Regions from separate parts of the Streptomyces sp. NPDC004542 genome, predicted to be linked through region 4. Evidence: riboswitches for the same ligand, from Rfam matches in the RefSeq annotation. Region 4 holds a riboswitch; each other region holds the start of a gene.

Region 1 (3,740 bases), on a different contig from region 4:
TCGGGGATCTGGTCGGAGTCGGCGACCAGCGCGACCTGCTCCAGGAAGTCGGACAGGCCCACCGGCTCGCCCTCGCCGCGTTCCTGTTCGAACTCCAGCGCCACGGCCGCGAGTTCCTGGAGGTTTTCGATACGGGTCTCGTCCTGCGGGTCGGTGGAGGCCTGCAACTCGGCCAGGTATCCGGTGCGTTCGAGGACGGCTTCCAGGACGGTCGCCGGACCCGCGCCGGACTCGACGATCGTACGGAGCTCCTCCATCAGCACGTTGAACCGCTTGACCGCGTTCGTCGACCGCGCCGCCATGCCGTACGCCTCGTCGACCCGCTTCAGCGCCTGCGGGAAGCTGATCTTCTCCCGCTGGGCGAGGGCGTCGACCATCGCCTCGGCGCGTTCGCCGATACCGCGCTTGGGCACGTTGAGGATGCGGCGCAGCGGGACCGAGTCCTCGGGGTTGGCCAGGACGCGCAGGTAGGCCAGGACGTCCCGGACCTCCTTGCGCTCGTAGAAGCGGACACCGCCGACGACCTTGTAGGGCAGGCCGACCCGGATGAAGACCTCTTCGAAGACACGGGACTGGGCGTTGGTGCGGTAGAAGACGGCGACGTCGCCCGCCTTGGCCTCGCCCGCGTCCGTGAGACGGTCTATCTCGTCGGCGACGAACTGCGCCTCGTCGTGCTCGGTGTCGGCGACATAGCCCGTGATGCGGGCGCCCGCGCCCGCGTTGGTCCACAGGTTCTTGGGGCGGCGGGACTCGTTGCGCTCGATGACGGCGTTGGCCGCGGACAGGATCGTCTGGGTGGAGCGGTAGTTCTGCTCCAGCAGGATCGTCGTCGCGTCCGGGTAGTCCTCCTCGAACTGGAGGATGTTGCGGATGGTCGCGCCGCGGAAGGCGTAGATCGACTGGTCGGCGTCACCCACCACGCACAGCTCGGCGGGCCGGAGGTCGTCCGGGCCGGGCGGCACGTCCACCGGGTGCGCGGCGTTGCCGACGAGCTCGCGCACGAGGGCGTACTGGGCGTGATTGGTGTCCTGGTACTCGTCGACGAGGACGTGGCGGAAGCGGCGGCGGTAGTGCTCGGCGACGTCCGGGAAGGCGCGGAGCAGGTTGACCGTCGTCATGATCAGGTCGTCGAAGTCGAGGGCGTTGGCCTCGCGCAGCCGGGACTGGTAGAGGGCGTAGGCCTGGGCGAGGGTCTTCTCGAAACCGTCGGCGGCCTGGGCGGCGAAGTCCTCCTCGTCGATCAGCTCGTTCTTCAGGTTGGAGATCTTGGCGCTGAAGGACTTCGGCGGGTAGCGCTTGGGGTCGAGGTCCAGGTCGCGGCAGACCAGGGCCATCAGGCGCTTGGAGTCGGCGGCGTCGTAGATCGAGAACGACGACGTGAAGCCGAGCTTCTTGCTCTCCCGGCGCAGGATGCGCACGCACGCGCTGTGGAACGTCATCACCCACATCGCGTTCGCCCGCGGGCCGACGAGCTGCTCGACGCGCTCCTTCATCTCGCCGGCGGCCTTGTTGGTGAAGGTGATCGCCAGGATCTGGCCCGGGTGGACCCCCCGCTCGCCGAGCAGGTGGGCGATGCGGTGGGTGAGCACGCGGGTCTTGCCGGAGCCCGCGCCGGCCACGATGAGCAGCGGGGAGCCGGAGTGGACGACGGCGGCACGCTGGTTCTCGTTCAGCCCCTCCAGGAGCGCGGCCGCGTCGACGGCCGGGCGGTGGGCGCCGTCCCGGTAGTAGGCGTCCCGGTCCGGCGGCAGGTCGAACTTCCCGCCGAACAGATCGTCCGGAACCGGCTCCGGAGCGTGATCGTCCTCGGGCGGTGGCGGGGGTTCCTCCTCGTGCCCGCGAGGGGCCTGGAGGTCCGCCAGGAAGCTGTCGTCAAAGAGGCTGCTCATCGCTCTACGAGTCTAGGGCGCCCCACCGACAACCGGCCGCCGCCCTCGGAACTTGGCCGACGGATGCCTCGAGGACGCGTCGGGGACACACCGGCGAGCACCTCGGACAGCTCGGACCCCTCGGGGAATGCTCCCCTCACCCTGCGGAGCCGCCTGGTCACCACAGCGACACGCCCGTCTCGGGTCACGAAAATGTATCGGACATATCGTGCACCAACCTTCACAGGAGACACATGAGTTGGCTAGCGTTCCGCCAGGCCGCACGACCCTCACCGGCGAACCCCGCCGGGCCGCGCGGCCTCCGCCGAGTCCGGTGCGCCCCCTTGCGGCAGCCGGAGCCGGGGACCCACACCGAGACCTGGGGTGAATCGGTTCGCCTTCCCCACGGGGACGACGGCCGTAGGGCAACCCTTCCGAACCACCCGCCCGAACCCGACAGCTAACCCGGTAGGCGGAACCTTGGAAGGAGTCGCCTCCGTTGGCGTCGCACCGCAAGTCCCGCCCCGCCGGCCTGCACAAGCCCGCCCTCGCCACCGCCGCCCTCACCTCCGTGGCCCTGTTCTCCCAGACGGCGGGCGCCGCCCCGTCCGCCGACGGCGGCAAGCCGAGCCTGGAGGAGGTCGAGAAGAAGGTCGACGACCTGTACCGGCAGGCGGAGTCGGCGACCGAGAAGTACAACGCGGCCAAGGAGACGACCGGCAAGCAGCGCCGGCGCGTCGACACGCTCCTCGACGAAGTGGCCAAGCGCACGGAGAAGCTGAACAAGGCGCGCGAGAAGCTGGGTTCGTTCGCCGCGGCCCAGTACCGGACCGGGGCCACCCTCCCCGACACCGCCACCTTCCTGCTCGCGGACACCCCGCAGGACTACTTCGACCAGGCCCAGCTGATGAGCCGGCTGACCAAGCGGCAGAAGACCGCGGTCGACGACTACGTCACCGAGCAGTCCGCGACCATGGAGAAGCGGCGGGAGGCCACCGAGAGCCTCGCGACGCTGACCGACTCGCAGCACGACCTGCAGGCCGCCAAGTCGACCGTCCAGAAGAAGCTCGCCACGGCGCGCGAGCTGCTGTCCACGCTGACGGCGCAGGAGAAGGCGCGGCTCGCGGCGATCGAGAAGCAGCAGCGGGAGGAGGCCGCGCGCAAGGCGGCGGAACTCGCGAAGAAGCAGGCGGAGGCCCAGCAGCAGGACAGCGGCTCGTCCGACGCGTCGGCCCCGGCCGGCTCCTCGTCGGACACGTCCTCCCCGACCTCCACGTCGTCCTCGTCGGCCCCGTCGTCCTCCACATACGCCACCAAGGCCGAGAAGGCGATCGCGTTCGCCCGCGCCCAGATCGGCAAGCCGTACGTCTGGGGCGCCACCGGCCCCGACTCCTACGACTGCTCCGGCCTCACCCAGGCCGCGTGGAAGGCCGCCGGCGTCAGCCTGCCCCGTACCACCTACGACCAGGTCGATGTGGGCACCACGGTCTCCCTGGCTGACGCCCAGCCCGGTGATCTGATCTTCTTCTACGACGATGTGAGCCACGTCGGCGTCTACATCGGTAACGGCATGATGATCCACGCCCCCAAGCCCGGCGCCTACGTCCGGGAGGAGTCGATCTACTACGCCGGCGAATCGATCATCCACAGCGTGGTGCGGCCGGCCTGAGCCACCGGGCCCCTAGCATCGGGCCATGCACGGCACCGCCTCGCCCCTGCGGGTCCGATGGGCCCGGTGGGCCCGGCGTTCACCGGCGGCCGGCGCCGCCGTCATGGCGACCGGGATCGTGTCGGTGGCCCTCCAGCAGGCGGGTCGCGCAGTGCTGTCCCAGGCCGCCCTGGGACTGGCCTGCGCCGCCTGGCTGGGGTTCG
Region 2 (3,740 bases), on a different contig from region 4:
CTCATCTCCGGTCTCATCCGCGCCTCCGACCACGGGGAGCACCTCACCGAGAACGAGGCCGCCGCCATGGCGTTCATCCTCTTGTTCGCGGGGTTCGAGACGACCGTCAACCTCATCGGCAACGGCACCTACGCCCTGCTCACCCACCCGCGGCAGCGCCAGCTGCTGCAGGCCTCCCTGGCGCGCGGCGAACGGGACCTGCTGGAGACCGGTGTCGAGGAACTCCTGCGCTACGACGGCCCGGTGGAGCTCGCCACCTGGCGGTTCGCCACCCGGCCGGTCACCGTCGGCGGGCAGGACATCGCACCCGGCGACCCGGTCCTCGTCGTACTCGCCGCCGCGGACCGGGATCCCGAGCGGTTCGCTGACCCGGACGTCCTCGACCTCGGACGACGTGACAACCAGCACCTCGGTTACGGCCATGGAATCCACTACTGCCTCGGCGCCCCGCTCGCCCGGCTGGAGGGCCAGACCGCACTCGCCACCCTCCTCACCCGCCTTCCCGACCTCCGGCTCGCGGTGGAACCGGCCGATCTGCGGTGGCGTGGGGGACTCATCATGCGCGGACTGCGCACCCTGCCCGTGGAGTTCACGCCCGTGCGGTGACCGACGGGTGAGCGGGGAAGGGCCCGCGCGAAAGATGACACGCGCTCAACTTTGTGATCTTCACGTGATCTGCGCGGCATTAACTTGTGACAAGTGATCGTCTGCCGATACGTTCACTCGTCAGCGCGGCGTCTCTCCGCAGTCGCCGCGCTGGTCACTGCTGTCTTGCGAAAGGTCACCGCATGCTCTCCGGGAACGGTCGCCACCGTCGCCCCCGTCAGGCTCCGGCCCTCCTCGTCGCGGCCGGAGTGACCGGCTCCGCCATCGCCATCCCGCTGCTCGGCGCATCCGCGGCACACGCGGCCGACGGGACCACGTGGGACAAGGTGGCCGAGTGCGAGAGCGGCGGCTCGTGGAGTGCCAACACGGGTAACGGCTACTACGGCGGTCTGCAGATCTCCCAGGACGACTGGGACAAGTACGGCGGCCTCGCGTACGCCGCCGGCCCGGACGAGGCCAGCCGTTCGCAGCAGATCGCGGTCGCCGAGAAGATCCTCGCCGACCGGGGCACCGAACCCTGGACCACCTGCGCCCTGCTCTCCGGTCTCACGTCGAACTCCGGTTCGGTGAACGTGGACACGGGCGTCGGAGGGTCCGGATCATCCGGTTCCGGCGATTCCTCCTCTTCGTCCAAGTCGTCTGACGCGTCTGGCGTGAAGGGGTTCAAGAGCTCCAAGGGCTCCAAGGAGTCCGCGGATTCTTCGGACACTTCGTCTGGTTCATCGGGTTCGTCGGGATCGTCCGGTTCTGGTTCCAGCTCCTCGTCCTCGCGCGACTCGGGCGCCGGTGCCGCCGGCTCTCAGGATGCCGACGACTCCTCCGGCTCCACCGGTTCCGGCGCGTCGGACAAGTCGGCGTCCTCCGGTTCCGGGAAGCCCCAGGAGGGCGGCAGCTCGTCCTCGATGTCTCCCGAGATCGACAAGTCGGACGATTCATGGCAAACCGGCGGCTCTTGGAGTCTTGTGGACACCGGGGCGATCAGTGGCGGCCGTCATCGGGGCGACAGTGCGGACGAAAGCGTGACAAACGGTCAGGACGGCGCCACCTCCGGCCGTCACGCCGCACGCGACTACACCGTCCGCGCCGGTGACACCCTCGCCTCCATCGCCGACTCCCTTGACCTCGAGGGCGGATGGCGCGCGCTCTATGCCGCGAACAAGGACGCCATCGGGGCCGACCCGAACAACATCGCCGCCGGTCAGACCCTGGAACTGAGTGTCGAAACGGGTGCAAAGTAGCGGGAGTTGACACCCCATTTTGGGCTTGTTGTCCGGTTTGGTGAAAGTGTGGGATGAGTCTCAGAAGCCCTGATCGTCTTTGAAATTCGGCGGATCGCGTGTCTACGGTCGTGACCGCTCGCCAACGCGGGCCCCGGCCGCCGCAACGCCGAATCCTGCCAGCGGCTGCCCGGGAACAGTCGTCGCGTCAAGCGCCGTAGGCAGGAGCGGGGGACCCAAGGTAGGCGCCGGGCCCGGAGGTCGACAGACCACCGGGGACGGCTAGGGGTGGAGCCGTGCCTCGCACGAGAACCGTGCGAGTTACGGCCGGGCAACTCAACCGGCCCGAACCCGACAGCTCACCTCGCAGGCGTCGGTGAGGGGATCGATCCATGCTGTTTTCCGGCAAGGGCAAGCACCGCCGTCCGTCCAAGGCCGTCCGCGCCATCGCAGTCGCCGGTGTCACCGGCGCCGCCGTCGCCGCCCCGCTGATGGCGGCCGGCAACGCCTCCGCCGCCACCGCCTCCGAGTGGGACACGGTCGCCCAGTGCGAGTCCGGCGGCAACTGGTCCATCAACACCGGTAACGGCTACTACGGCGGTCTGCAGTTCTCCGCCTCCACCTGGGCCGCGTACGGCGGCACGCAGTACGCCCCCCAGGCCAACCAGGCCTCCAAGGCCCAGCAGATATCCGTCGCCGAGAAGGTCCTCGCCGCGCAGGGCAAGGGTGCCTGGCCGGTCTGCGGCAAGGGCCTGTCCGGCGCCGCCTACACCGGTTCGAGCAGCGGCTCCGCCGGCTCTTCGGGCTCCTCCGGCTCTTCGAGCTCCGCCGGTTCCTCGGGCTCCGCCGGCAGCACCAGCCGCTCGGCCGACCAGCAGGCCGCCTCCCGCTCCGCGGAGCGCCCGGCCGCCAAGAAGACCGTCACCACCCCGACCGGCAAGAAGGTCAAGAAGGGCGACGGCGAGTACAAGGTCGTCAAGGGTGACACCCTCAGCTCGATCGCCGCGAAGCACCACGTCGCCGGCGGCTGGCAGAAGCTGTTCCGGCTGAACAAGGACATCATCGCCGACGCCGACGTCATCTACCCCGGCCAGCAGCTGCACCTGAAGTGACACCCGGCTGGTAGCAGAGCCACAGCGCCCTCACATCCGTGGCCCCCATGATGGGACCCGTGAGGGTCCCGCCCCCGTCCCCCGTGGGGCTCCCCGCCCCGGTGCGTGTTCCCCCGCACGCACCGGGGCGGGGTTTTCTCTTCCCTCCTCCCCTCCCTCCTCCCCCTCCCCTCTTCTCCTCCCGCCCGTTCCCCTCCCTCCCGCTCCTTCTTGTCCTTCGACTTGTCCTTCGACTTGTCCTTCCGCACGAATTTGCCTCCCCGCCCTTTGTTCCGGGCAGGAACAATGTGTACCGTCGCCGTGTCCACGGGACGGTCGGTCGGCTGCTGACGCCCCGGGGACGGTTAGGCTCTAGTCGCAAGGCACACCAGCCCCGCACTTTCAGCGTCACATCCAAGAAGGAGATGCTCGTGCCGTCCATCGACGTCGTCGTAGCCCGGGAAATCCTGGACTCCCGAGGCAACCCCACGGTCGAGGTCGAGGTCGGCCTCGACGACGGCAGCACGGGTCGTGCCGCCGTCCCGTCCGGCGCCTCCACCGGCGCCTTCGAGGCCATCGAGCTCCGCGACGGTGACCCCAACCGCTACCTGGGCAAGGGCGTCGAGAAGGCCGTCCTCGCCGTCATCGAGCAGATCGGCCCGGAGCTGGTCGGCTACGACGCCACCGAGCAGCGTCTGATCGACCAGGCGATGTTCGACCTCGACGCCACCGACAACAAGGGCTCCCTGGGCGCCAACGCCATCCTCGGCGTCTCGCTCGCCGTGGCCCACGCCGCCTCCGAGGCCAGCGACCTCCCCCTCTTCCG
Region 3 (3,740 bases), on a different contig from region 4:
CCGGCGGGCGGCGGCGATCGGCGTCGAGCTGTTCGTGGTCGACGACGGCTGGTTCGGCGCCCGCACCAGCGACCGCGCCGGCCTCGGCGACTGGACGCCCAACCCGGACCGTTTCCCCGGCGGCCTCAAGCCCCTCGCCGACTCTGTGCACGCCCTCGGCATGCAGTTCGGCATCTGGGTCGAGCCCGAGATGGTCAACCCGGACAGCGAGCTGTACCGCGCCCACCCGGACTGGGTGCAGTTCCAGCCGGGGCGGAAGCGGACGGAACTGCGCAACCAGCTCGTCCTGAACCTCGCCCGCGAGGACGTCCAGCAGTACCTCTGGGAGCAGCTCGACGGGCTGCTCTCCAGCGCCCCGGTCGACTATGTGAAGTGGGACTTCAACCGCTGCTTCACCGACGCCGGCTGGCCCGGCGAGCCGTACCCGCAGCGCCTGTGGGTGGACCACGTCCGCGCCTTCTACGGCCTCCTCGACCGGCTGCGGGCGGCCCACCCGGGCGTCGCCTTCGAGTCCTGCTCGGGCGGTGGCGGACGGATCGACCTCGCTGTCATGAGCCGTACGGACCAGGTGTGGACCTCCGACAACACCGACCCGCTGGACCGGCTGGTCATCCAGCACGGCTTCAGCCAGATCCATCCCGCGCGGGTCATGGCCGCCTGGGTCACCGACAGCCCGAACACCCAGCTCAACGGTCGGGTCAGCTCTCTGAAGTTCCGCTTCGTGAGCGCCATGGCCGGGGTTCTCGGCGTCGGTGGCGACCTCTCCGAATGGACGGAGGAGGAGCTCGCCGAGGCCCGGGAATGGGTGGAGCTCTACAAGGAGATCCGCCCGGTCGTGCAGCGCGGCGACCTGCACCGGCTGCGGCCGCCGGAGGGCGGGCTGAGCGCGGTGCAGTACCTCCTCGGGGACGAGACGGTCGTCCTCGCCTGGCTCCAGGCGCAGCGGTACGGGGAGCCGGTGCCCGCGCTGCGGCTGCGCGGCCTCGACCCCACGGCCTCCTACGAATGCCGTGAAACGGGAGAAGTCCACCGAGGTGCCGTCCTGCTGCACCACGGGCTGCCCACGGGGCTGCGCGGCGACTTGGATGCGACGGTCATCCGCTTGCGTCGTATGTGAGCTGTATGCACTGATTGCACCTTTCATCGCAACTAGCCAGGAAATAAAGGGTCATGTACGTCGAGTGGTGAGGAGCGTCATATTCGTGACCGTCCGTCGCGCGTCATGCCCACGTAATCCGCGTCGATTCCCGGGGAATCGAGGCGGTGCGGAAGAAGGGAATGCACGGAGGGTGACCGGGATGTCCCGTAACGGATCAAGCGAAAGGCGGACAGAGGGAACCAACTGCTTGTCCCTTCGCATCCTGCTCGCTTACGTTCGCCAGCAATCCGGACGGAACGCCGAATCCTGCCGCCGCCCGGAGCCCGGACACACTCACCCGTGCACGGCAGGAGCGGGGGACCCACCAGGCATGACGGCCTGTCCCGGTCTCCAGGACGGCCAGGGGTGAAGCCGCGCTCCGCGCGCGGCCGGGCAGCTCCAGCCCGAACCCGACAGCTCACCTCGCAGGCGCCGGAGAGGAATTCGCCATGCCCGCGAAGGGTAAGCACCGCCGTCCCAAGAACCGGCGTTTCACCCGTTCCATCGCCGTCGCCGGAACCGGCGGTGCCGCGCTGGCGCTGCCCCTCATGGGGGCCACCGGCGCCCATGCGGCCGTCCCGGCCGCCGCCAAGGACTCCGTCTCCGGGAAAGCGGTCCAGGCCGCGCCGGAGACCGGGAAGAAGGCCGCCGCCCCTGCGGGCGTGCGCGTCTACACCGTCCGCGAGGGCGACTGGCTCGCGAAGATAGCCCGTGAGCAGAACGTCAGCGGCGGCTGGCACCGGCTCTACGCGGACAACCGCGAGGCCGTCGGCGGCGATCCCTCGCTGATCCACCCCGGCCTGGAGCTGAGCCTCGGTGAGCAGGCCGCCGGCACCGGTGCCGACTCCGCCGCCCCGGAGAAGACTTCCTCCTCCGCGCACCCGACGACGCAGTCTGCCACGCGCTCCGCGACGCGGCCGGACGCGCAGCCCGAGCCGGCGTCCGCCGCGGCGCCGAACGCCGCCACCGGCTTCACCCTCCCGGTGGCGGGTGCCACCGTCGGCACCCGCTACCACGTGCCGGGCGGCATGTGGTCCAGCGGTTACCACACGGGCGTCGACTTCGTCGTCCCCACCGGCACCCCCGTCAAGGCCGTGGGCGCGGGCACGGTCGTCTCCGCCGGGTGGGGCGGCGCCTACGGCAACCAGGTCGTGATCCGGCTCGCCGACGGCTACTACGCGCAGTACGGCCACCTCTCCGCGATCTCCGTCTCGGCCGGGCAGAGCGTGGCCGCGGGCCGGCAGATCGGCCTGTCCGGCGCGACCGGCAATGTGACCGGCCCGCACCTGCACTTCGAGATCCGCACCACGCCGAACTACGGCTCGGACGTGGACCCGGTCGGCTACCTCCGCTCGCACGGCGTGCCCGTCGCCTGACCCGTCGCGCCGCTCAGGCTGCCGAAGGCCGGACCTCTGATCCCCGGGTCCGGCCTTCGGCGTGCTCCCGGTGCGCTCCGGCGTATTCCCGTGGGGCACATGTCCGCGAAGTGGCTTATCTCACCGTCCGTCAACCCCTTATTACGGTCGCGTAGGTCACACCGAAAGGTGAATCATGGGCCGACGTGGCAGACGATTCGAAGAGTGACAGCAGATCAGTGATCGGGTCGTACGTGGCGGTGGGGGACAGCTTCACCGAGGGCGTGGGCGACCCCGGCCCCGACGGGGCCTTCGTCGGCTGGGCCGACCGGTTCGCGGTCCTCCTCGCGGACCGGCGGCCCGAGGGCGACTTCAGGTACGCGAACCTCGCGGTACGCGGCAAGCTGCTCGACCAGATCGTGGCGGACCAACTCCCGCGCGCGGTCGAAATCGCCCCGGACCTGGTGTCCTTCTGCGCGGGCGGCAACGACATCATCCGCCCCGGCACCGATCCCGACGAGGTGGCCGAGCGTTTCGAGCTGGCGGTGGCCCAACTCGCCTCCGTCGCGGGCACGGTCATGGTGACGACCGGCTTCGACACCCGCGGCGTGCCCGTGCTCAGGCACCTGCGCGGCAAGATCGCCACGTACAACGGCCACGTCCGGGCGATCGCCGACCGGTACGGCTGTCCCGTCCTCGACCTGTGGTCCCTGAGGACGATCCAGGACCGGCGCGCCTGGGACCACGACCGCCTGCACCTCTCGCCCGAGGGGCACACGCGCGTGGCCCTGCGGGCCGGCCAGGTGCTCGGCCTGGAGGTCCCCGCCGACCCGGAGCAGCCCTGGCCGCCGCTCCCGCCCCGGGGCACGTTCGACATCCGCCGCGACGACGTCCACTGGGCCCGCGAGTACCTGGTGCCGTGGATCGGGCGCCGGCTGCGCGGCGAGTCCTCCGGCGACCATGTGACGGCCAAGGGCGCGCTGTCCCCGGACGACATCAGGATGCGGATCGCCCCGGTGGCCTGACCGGATCCCCTCCGGGAGCCCGGCGGCCGGCCACGACCGGCCGGCCGCCGCTCCCGGTCCGCCCGCCGGGACGCTGCCCGGTCCGGCCCCCGGCCCTCCGCCGGGCGGACGGCGAAAGCGGGCCCTGACGGTCGGTCAGGGTGCGCGGTCGAGGTTCAGTTCATGGGCCAGTGCCTCGTCCACCCACTCCTGGGCGCGGGACCTCGGCACCGCGCCGGCGTA
Region 4 (3,740 bases):
TCGGCATGTTTACGGCTTGTTGCGAAGTCCTCACACGTTCCGTACGCTCGGCGCCGCCGGTGAAACGCAGCCGGTGCGCGGCCGCCCCGCGCTCGGTGTGCAGCGCCGTGACCGCCCTGGCGCGCTCGCCGTCGCCGCGCGCCACCGCGTCCACGATGGCGCCGTGCTCGGCCCAGACCTCCACCGGGTCGGCGGGCGCCTCCACCGCGTACATCCAGGCGATCTTGTGCCGCAGCTGGGTCAGCACGGAGATCAGCGCATGGCTGCCACAGGCCTGGGTGAGCGTCTCGTGGAACCAGCCGCCCAGGGAACGCAGGTCGTCGCTGTTGCCCCGGCGGGCCCGCTCCTGACCCAGCCGCACCAGGCCCCGCAGCACCTTGAGGTGGGCCTCGGTGCGGCGCTGGGCGGCCCGGGCGGCGCCGAGCGGCTCCATCAGCAGGCGCATCTCCAGCAGGTCGGCCGCCTCCTGCTCGGTCGGCTCGGCGACGCACGCGCCCGCGTGCCGCCGGGTCACCACGAAGCCCTCGGCCTCCAGGGTGCGCAGGGCCTCGCGGACGGGGACGCGGGAGACGCCGTAGCGGCGGGCGAGGAGTTCCTCCGTCAGGCGGCTGCCGCGCTCGTGGACACCGGCCACGATGTCGTCCCGGATCGCCGTGCATACCGAGTGCGCCGGAATACGCATGACCGACCTCCGCCTTAATCCGCGAGAAACGTCGCCGCTGGACGCTCTTTCCGTGACTCTATTCCAGCGGGCGGGAATTTCCGACGGCGGGTCGGAATCCATGGATATTTTTTGGACAGCGGGATGGCGGGACAGCGGGATCGGGGTGAGAGGACGCGCGGAAACCACGAAAGCCCCGGTTCGGACCGGGGCTTCGGGAGGGGGTGGGCGCGGGCTTTCGTCAGACGTTCATGCCGTGCTTGCGGAGGTAGGCGACGGGGTCGACGTCGGAGCCGTACTCGGGGGTGGTGCGGGCCTCGAAGTGGAGGTGCGGCCCGGTGACGTTGCCGGTCGCGCCGGACAGGCCGATCTGCTGGCCCGGGGTGACCCGCTGGCCCACCGAGACGCCGATGGACGACAGGTGGCCGTACTGGGTGTACATGCCGTCGGCCATCCTGATCACGATCTGGTTGCCGTACGCCCCGCCCCAGCCGGTGGACACCACCGTGCCGGAACCGACCGCGTGGACGGCGGTGCCGCTCGCGGCGTGGAAGTCGATGCCGGTGTGCGAGCCGGAGGACCACAGGGAGCTGCTGGCCTCGTAGCCGGTGGAGACGTAGGAGCCGGTGACCGGCATGACGAAGGCGTTGAGCCGCTTGCGCTCGGCCTCGCGGGCCGCCCGCTCCTTGGCCTCGCGGGCCCGCTCCTTCGCCTCGCGCGCCTGCTCGGCGGCCTTCTTCCGCGCCGCTTCCTCGGCCGCCTTCAGGTCGGCGGCCTCCTTCTGGGCGGCTGCCTGGGCGTCGATCTGCTGGGGGACCGACTCACTGATGGTGATGACCGGGGTGAGGGCCGTCTGCTCGGGCGCGGGCACGGGCTCCGCGGCGAGCGCCGGGGCGGCGAGGGTGCCGACGGCGCCGGTGGTGGCAAGGGCCGCGACGCCCGCCGCGCGGACGGTGGTGCGGTGCATGCGGCCGGGACGGCGGTGCTTCCCGGAGGCGCGGGTGAACGCCATGAAGTGGCTGGTCCTTTCCTTCCTTCTCGCCTACCGGGTTAGCTGACGGGTTCGGAGCAGGAAGGTCTCCTACGGACCCCCTCGCGGTGTGCGCGGGCGCCCGATTCACCCCAGGGGACGATGGGTCCCCGGCTCCCCTGGCTCGCGCCGTACGGGGACTCGGCGATGGCTGTCCGGTGCCGCGGGTGCGGCGCGGTGCCTGACGGACAGCCCGGATGACGCTAAGGGCCGCGACTTTCGATCCTCAAACGGAACAGGGTTTTTGTAGCGCACGCCACAGGGCAGACGGGCAGCCTCCGCCTCAATCCGGACATCCGGCCGGGGACATGGGGGGTGAACCCGGGGGAACGCCGTGGGGCCCAGGTGAGCCGTCGTCACCTGGGCCCCGCGCGCGTGCCGCTGTGGCCCGGTCGCCCGGTGTAGCCCGGCTAGTCGGCCGGCACGACGGAGACCTCGCCGACGCCGAGGGCCTCGACCGGCTCCTTGATCTGCGCCGCGTCCCCGACCAGGACCGTCACCAGGCGGTCCACCGGGAAGGCGTTGACGACCGCCGCGGTGGCCTCCACCGTGCCGGTCGCGGCGAGCTGCCGGTACAGCGTCGCCTGGAAGTCGTCCGGCAGGTGCTGCTCCACCTGGTCGGCCAGCGTGCTCGCCACGGCCGCCGCCGTCTCGTACTTCAGCGGCGCCACCCCGACGAGGTTCTGCACGGCCACGTCGCGCTCGGCGTCGGTGAGCCCCTCCGCGGCGAGCGTGCGCAGCACCGTCCACAGGTCCGCCAGGGCGGGACCGGTGTTCGGGGTGTCCACGGAGCCGCTGATGGCCAGCATCGAGGCGCCGTTGCCCTCGGGCCCGGACCTGAGGACCTGCCCGAACGCGCGGACGCCGTAGGTGTAGCCCTTCTCCTCGCGCAGGACACGGTCCAGGCGGGAGGTGAGGGTGCCGCCGAGGCAGTAGGTGCCGAGCACCTGGGCGGGCCAGACCCGGTCGTGCCGGTCGGGGCCGACCCGGCCGATCAGCAGCTGGGTCTGGACGGCGCCGGGCCGGTCGACGATGACGACGCGTCCGGTGTCGTCGGCGCTCACCGGCGGGACCGGGCGCGGCTGGGCCGCGGAGCCGCTCCACGCGCCCAGCGTCTCGCCGAGCAGTTCGTCGAGGTCGACGCCGGTGAGGTCGCCGACCACGACGGCGGTGGCGGTGGCGGGCCGCACGTGCCGCTCGTAGAAGGCGCGGACCGCCGCCGAGTCGATCTTCGCGACGGTGTCCTCGGTGCCCTGGCGGGGCCGGGACATGCGGGCGGTGGCCGGGAAGAGCTGCCGGGACAGCTCCTTGGCGGCACGGCGGGAGGGGTTGGCCAGCTCGTGCGGGATCTCGTCGAGGCGGTTGCGCACCAGCCGCTCGACCTCGCCGTCGGCGAACGCGGGCGCCCTGAGGGCGTCGGCCAGCAGTCCGAGCCCCTTGGCCAGGCGAGAGGCCGGGACCTCCAGGCTGAGGCGGACGCCGGGGTGGTCGGCGTGCGCGTCGAGGGTGGCGCCCGCACGCTCCAGCTCGGCGGCGAACTCCTCCGCCGAGTGCTTGTCGGTGCCCTCGGAGAAGGCCCGCGCCATGATCGTGGCGACGCCGTCCAGGCCGGTCGGCTCGGCGTCCAGGGGCGCGTCCAGGAGCACCTCGACGGCGACGACCTGCTGGCCGGGGCGGTGGCAGCGCAGCACGGTCAGGCCGTTGTCGAGCGCGCCGCGCTCGGGGGCCGGGAACGCCCACGGCCTGGCCTCGCCCGCCTGGGGCTGCGGGTGGAAATCCATCGCGGCGAGCTCGCTCACTTGGCCGCCTCCTCGTTGTCGTTCCGGTCGGAGCCCGTCTCCACGGTGGCCTCGGCCTCGGGGTCCTCGGGCACGTCCACGTCCTCGGTCCGCTCGGCGGCCTCCGCGGAGATGGGCTCGTAGACGAGCACCGCCCGGTTGTCGGGGCGCAGCCGGGCCTTGGCGACCTCCTGGACCTCCTCGGGGGTCACCTCCAGGACGCGCTGGACGGCGGTGAGGGCGAGCTGCGGGTCACCGAACAGGACCGCGT

What was found. A riboswitch is a leader RNA that binds a small molecule or an ion and turns the genes downstream of it on or off. The one in region 4 is predicted to bind cyclic di-AMP.
Region 1: it holds a riboswitch for cyclic di-AMP, as region 4 does, so the genes downstream of both, ABZX30_RS01150 (NlpC/P60 family protein) here and ABZX30_RS14540 (M23 family metallopeptidase) in region 4, are expected to answer to the same signal.
Region 2: it holds a riboswitch for cyclic di-AMP, as region 4 does, so the genes downstream of both, ABZX30_RS05630 (transglycosylase family protein) here and ABZX30_RS14540 (M23 family metallopeptidase) in region 4, are expected to answer to the same signal.
Region 3: it holds a riboswitch for cyclic di-AMP, as region 4 does, so the genes downstream of both, ABZX30_RS15885 (peptidoglycan DD-metalloendopeptidase family protein) here and ABZX30_RS14540 (M23 family metallopeptidase) in region 4, are expected to answer to the same signal.

Annotation. Positions count from the first base shown of each region.
Region 1 covers NZ_JBEXLP010000001.1:241,983-245,722, forward strand. The annotation lists gene pcrA (DNA helicase PcrA) at 1-1,889, opposite strand, end outside; cyclic di-AMP (ydaO/yuaA leader) riboswitch at 2,182-2,360, shown strand; gene ABZX30_RS01150 (NlpC/P60 family protein) at 2,368-3,537, shown strand; gene ABZX30_RS01155 (tellurite resistance/C4-dicarboxylate transporter family protein) at 3,563-3,740, shown strand, end outside.
Region 2 covers NZ_JBEXLP010000006.1:37,321-41,060, reverse strand. The annotation lists gene ABZX30_RS05640 (cytochrome P450) at 1-606, shown strand, start outside; gene ABZX30_RS05635 (transglycosylase family protein) at 789-1,844, shown strand; cyclic di-AMP (ydaO/yuaA leader) riboswitch at 2,027-2,211, shown strand; gene ABZX30_RS05630 (transglycosylase family protein) at 2,216-2,935, shown strand; gene eno (phosphopyruvate hydratase) at 3,340-3,740, shown strand, end outside.
Region 3 covers NZ_JBEXLP010000023.1:85,570-89,309, reverse strand. The annotation lists gene ABZX30_RS15890 (alpha-galactosidase) at 1-1,117, shown strand, start outside; cyclic di-AMP (ydaO/yuaA leader) riboswitch at 1,424-1,583, shown strand; gene ABZX30_RS15885 (peptidoglycan DD-metalloendopeptidase family protein) at 1,588-2,514, shown strand; gene ABZX30_RS15880 (SGNH/GDSL hydrolase family protein) at 2,733-3,518, shown strand; gene ABZX30_RS15875 (TetR/AcrR family transcriptional regulator) at 3,654-3,740, opposite strand, start outside.
Region 4 covers NZ_JBEXLP010000020.1:76,538-80,277, forward strand. The annotation lists gene ABZX30_RS14535 (GntR family transcriptional regulator) at 1-682, opposite strand, end outside; gene ABZX30_RS14540 (M23 family metallopeptidase) at 903-1,673, opposite strand; cyclic di-AMP (ydaO/yuaA leader) riboswitch at 1,687-1,848, opposite strand; gene ABZX30_RS14545 (pitrilysin family protein) at 2,102-3,490, opposite strand; gene ABZX30_RS14550 (pitrilysin family protein) at 3,487-3,740, opposite strand, start outside.